DNA from 2 places in the Pseudoalteromonas sp. 68 DY56-GL68 genome. Region 1 is predicted to be linked to the other one. Evidence: riboswitches for the same ligand, from Rfam matches in the RefSeq annotation. Region 1 holds a riboswitch; the other holds the start of a gene.
The links. A riboswitch is a leader RNA that binds a small molecule or an ion and turns the genes downstream of it on or off. The one in region 1 is predicted to bind cyclic di-GMP.
Positions count from the first base shown of each region.

Region 1 (2,472 bases):
CTCATGGCCTTCTTCACGCGGCATTAACGCACTGAACTCCCCCTCGGGATTGTTAGCGTCAAGTACCCAAGTATCGTTCGTTTCAGTCGTAGCTAAATCAATAATAATTAAGCTTTCATCTCGACTCTTACCAAGCCCCAGAAAAAAGCTTTTATCCTGTTCTTCATACACTAAAACATCATCTGCTTGTGGGGTACCTAACACATGGCGATACACCTGAAAACCCAATAAAGTTTGTAGATCTTTTTTGACATAAAAGACTGTTTTACTGTCGTTAGCCCAAACAATTTGCCCTTCCGTGTTTTCAAGTACATCGCTGAATACTTCGCCACTGGCAATATTTTTAAAACGCGCGGTGTAAATACGGCGGCCTTCGGTATCTTCAGAATAAGCAAGTAATTGCTCATCAGGACTAATTGCGACTTCACCTAGTTCATAAAATTCGTAATCACTGGCTAATTGGTTTACATCTAACAATAACTGCTTGTCGTGGGCTTCGAGTGAACTACTTCGATAATGGCGCGCATATTCATCATCACCACGAACTTCTGAGTGATACCAGAACAGGCCATCCTTTACAGGAAAGGTATTATCATCCTTAACTATCCGCTCTTTTAGTTCGTTAAATAATACTTCTCGTAGCGGTTTAATACTGGCAAGCTGTTTTTCACAATATTCATTTTCTGCATGTAAATGTGCCAACACGTCTACATTCTCGCGCTCATCATCACGCATCCAGTAGTAATTATCAGTACGAGTTAATTGATGAGCTGTTAGTTGATGAGGTTGTTTTTTAGCTACAGGGGTAGGCGTTAATAAAGACAAAGAATAAGAATTTTGCGACACAGGAAAAACCACGATTAAAAACGAATGACCCGAGTCTAACACAGAAATAAAAAAGCCCACTCAAATTGAGTGGGCCAAACAATGCTAAATAGCATTTAGGGGGAAACTATCAATGTGATACTTGCTGCCATGCCATGGGCCAACTTTTACCCACACCAGGTTCATAGAGTGGGTTATGTGATTCTTTCACACGACAAAACTCTGTATACGGCCAAGGTTTACACATATAAATATGGCCTGTCTTTGGTTGTAATACTTTTACACCTGAGCTGTAAGCATTGCATGCTTGCGGATAAACATAATCATACTCTTGATTTTTATCCTTTATTTGCTTTTCGCACTTCGCAATACAGTTAAATGCCACTTTTACATGGGTTATACCCGTGCTTTCTAAGGCATAAATCTGATTGAGCCGATATGCAACGATGAGACCCTGCTCTGTTATTTTTCCTGCTCGAATCATGGGCATGTGTACATTTATATGCTCAGCAATTGAACGAGGCCAATTATGAGGCTCACCCTCATCAGAGCTAGTGATAGGGTACTGAAATGACAAATCAGCTAACTCACCTTGTGCATCATAAAAAGTCACGACCACCTTATCCCCAACAAAAAGCTGAGTATGATGATTTAAGCAACCTATCGGCAACCACTTTCCAGAAGCCAGTGACATATGCATAAACAAAGTAACACCCTAAGAACAGCTAGTAGGTACTATCCAATAACAGCCGTACAAAATAAAAACAATTTTAGTTTGAGGCAATAGATCCAAAGCACGAAGAATGTGCGCTTTTCAGCGGCCCCGCTATCATAGTGTTGTAATCAAAACCTTAGACCGGAAACTTTGCGTCCTAACCTTTCGGTTAGTTTGCCAAAAACTGAAATGAGTATAATCCTCAGTTGAAAACAAATCAAACAAAAGAATGTAACCGAAAGATATGCATAACAAGCAATTACTAGTCACAAATAAGCTATAAAAAGCCAACCCGAAGGTTGGCTTAGTTATTAATCTCTTACCGCACGTCGATTTGGTATGAGCTCTTTCATTGAACGGAAAAAGCGTAAGAACACATGGCCTACATCACTCATCACGATATACAGACAAGGAACAAGTACCAATGTAATGAGAGTTGCAAACATCACTGCAAAACCAAGGGCCACTGCCATAGGAATAACAAACCTTGCCTGCAAGCTTGTTTCAAACATAATAGGAAGTACGCCAGCAAAGGTTGTAATTGACGTTAAGGTTATTGCTCTAAAGCGTGCACAACCTGCTTCAATAACAGCTTGGCGAGTTGACATTCCCTCTCGTCGAGCTTGGTTCACAAAGTCAGTCATAACTAAAGAGTCATTGATCACCACCCCAGCAGCAGCAATTAAGCCAAAGCCTGACATTAAGCTAATATCTAAATCAAACCAATAATGCCCCCAAATAGCACCGGTCAAGCTAAACGGAATCACCGACATAACGATCAATGGTTGTGAATAACTTTTTAGTGGCACCGCAAGTAAGATATACACTAAGAACATCCCCGCAGCGAAAAACATTAATTGCTCATTCGCCTGTGCTTGCTGCTCTTCAATAGCACCGCCTAATTCAGTTTTCACTGATGGAAATTCTTCTTT
Region 1 covers NZ_JAOCZL010000025.1:106,088-108,559, reverse strand. The annotation lists gene NYF15_RS20975 (S9 family peptidase) at 1-846, opposite strand, end outside; gene NYF15_RS20970 (hypothetical protein) at 956-1,525, opposite strand; cyclic di-GMP riboswitch class I at 1,639-1,729, opposite strand; gene NYF15_RS20965 (efflux RND transporter permease subunit) at 1,852-2,472, opposite strand, start outside.

Region 2 (2,472 bases), on a different contig from region 1:
CCTGTGCCCGACTCACCCATAATCAGTACGCTTGCAGATGTTTGTGCTGCACGATTGGCAAGTCTCAGCACTTGCTGTGATTTCAGTGACACAGCAATTAAGTCACTCACACCATGCTTCATAGAATCAGCGTTGCGGATGGTTAGTTTTAGTTGATCAGCAAAAAACGGTTTAAGTAAAAAGTCGACAGCACCATTATTAAGTGACTGTGAAGCAAGCTCACCTTGGTTCGATTCCACAAGCGTGATAATTTGTCCACCTTGATGAGTTCTTTTAACTAGTTTTACCAAGTCAACCAAGTTCATTTGTGCTTGTTGAGCATCAATTAATACCAGTTCAGGCTGATAACTCAAACAATAACCAATAGCATCGGGGATCGAATCTGTGTACAGAAGTTGATACTGCTCATCATTGATCGCCAATTCAATTTCACGTGATGGTTGTTCTGGCGCAAGCCATAGTAGATGTTTCTGATCCATATTCCTTCTCACACCTTAGCTTTTTTGACGAAATAGACGAATTAAGACGCGTCTATTTGACGACTGACCGTTCGAATCTGAATTGCTTGCCACGGGATAGCGTCCTCCGTGAGCCCTGATTTCAATTAACTTTGCATCGATCCCGTACTCGATAAGTCGGGATGCCACATCATCTGCTCTTTCTTTCGATAACAAACGATTGGCAAGCGGAGAACCTACATTGTCTGTATGTCCATCAATCATGACTTTCTTAACTTTAGGATCGAGTTGAATATAACGAACTAGTTTCTCTAAATAACTCAGGTCTGCGGCACGTTTAACAACACGCTCTCCTGAGTCAAAATTAATTTCATAATCTCTCGCTTGTCGCCAAGACAAAGGCGCTAATTTTTCACGGCATTGCTGATATTGATCAATCGCGTTATCGCTATGAGTTGTAGGAAAAGTCAGTCTGAGCTGCTCATCACCAAACCCGACGATTGTATCTAACCAGTAGCCCTGCTTAATGGCGCTTAAAATAGGTGCAACACCTTGGTTAAACGTAACCTGTTGCTGTTCAATATTGGCTGAAAAGAATTGTATAGAAGGGGCAATCGCTCGTTTATCTTGCCAATCTGCTGTACGAGCAAATACCTGTACATCCGTGATATCACGCTCAGTTAACAGCCACTTAAAATCCAGATGCTGTGGCTCTGAAGGCTCGCTGATAATCGATAATTGTGCATAACTATCTAGTTTCTGGCTAAGCTGGCAATAAAAAGCATCGCCACTGACATACCATGTTGCCTGCTCATAATTTTGGGTAATTACGCGTTCAGCTTTCACAGGCAATGCATAAGCAGTTATAATGCCTACAACAATTAAAAAAGTTGCCTTAACAAGCTGATGTGAGTTATTCATTCGTATTCCAATTATCATAAACAGCCCAATTAAGAGCTTTAACGTGTATAATAAGCGGAACAAATTGCCTGAAGAGGCGAATAGACGTGCCGCTAAGTTAATGTAACCCCACTATCATGACCTTGCGGTTTTAGACTGGAAGCTTTGCGTCCTACCCTTTCGACGTAGTTTGCCATTTAATTGTCTTAGTGTTTCCAACTAAGTAACTGTTATTATAAAACAGTTAACAAGTACCTAATTCTTAATGATTATAGATAAAAAAAACTAAAAAGCAACATTATGGGTATTTATTCATATTAAATTCATACGCCACATACTATCCTAAGGAACCGATAATACTAACCTTAATGTTATCAGGCACTTCGTTATAAGAAAGTACAGATAAACCTCCCTTCGTAAATGAACGAGCATAGCGCGCCAGTAATGGTCTTAGCTGCGGAATAACAATCAACACAGGGTTAACACCTTGAGATTTCATTTCATCTGCAATCACAGGCATGGCTCGTTGAAACTGGCCAAGTAAATTAGGGTCTACAGCGAAACTATCTAATGCTACCTTCCCTGCTTGCATTGCTTGTTCTAACGAACTCTGCATCGTTTGCTCTAGTTTTTCATCTAAGCTATAAGCAGCTAATTCGTCACGACTGCCCATCACTTGTTTTACTAACACACGTTTTAGTGCACAGCGTACATCGGCAGCAAGTAGAATCGGGTCTTTTGTGACTTCAATACTGTCAACTAAAGTGCCTGCAATAGTCACGATATCACCAATCGCAACATGCTCCTTAAGTAGCATTCTCATCACTTTTAGTTGCAGGTTAATTGGTAAAGACTTTTCAAGCGCATCAGCCAAACTAGGTGATACAGCCTTTAATCTTTCGTGTAAGTTTTGAATATCCTCATAACTGAACAGCTCATCTAAATGCTCTTTTATCACTTTGCCCATATGCGTTGCGATCACAGTGGCTAAGTCGACAACTGAATAACCCATATTCAGTGCCTTGGCTTTATTTTGCTCATCAACCCACACCGCTTCCAAACCATAAGCCGGATCCGTCGTTAGTTCACCATCTAACTGGCCGTAAGTATCGCC
Region 2 covers NZ_JAOCZL010000018.1:553,841-556,312, forward strand. The annotation lists gene NYF15_RS10890 (sigma-54 dependent transcriptional regulator) at 1-479, opposite strand, end outside; gene NYF15_RS10895 (OmpA family protein) at 495-1,379, opposite strand; cyclic di-GMP riboswitch class I at 1,478-1,563, opposite strand; gene flhA (flagellar biosynthesis protein FlhA) at 1,696-2,472, opposite strand, start outside.
Region 2: linked by a shared signal. The riboswitch ahead of NYF15_RS10895 (OmpA family protein) and the one ahead of NYF15_RS20970 (hypothetical protein) in region 1 are both predicted to bind cyclic di-GMP.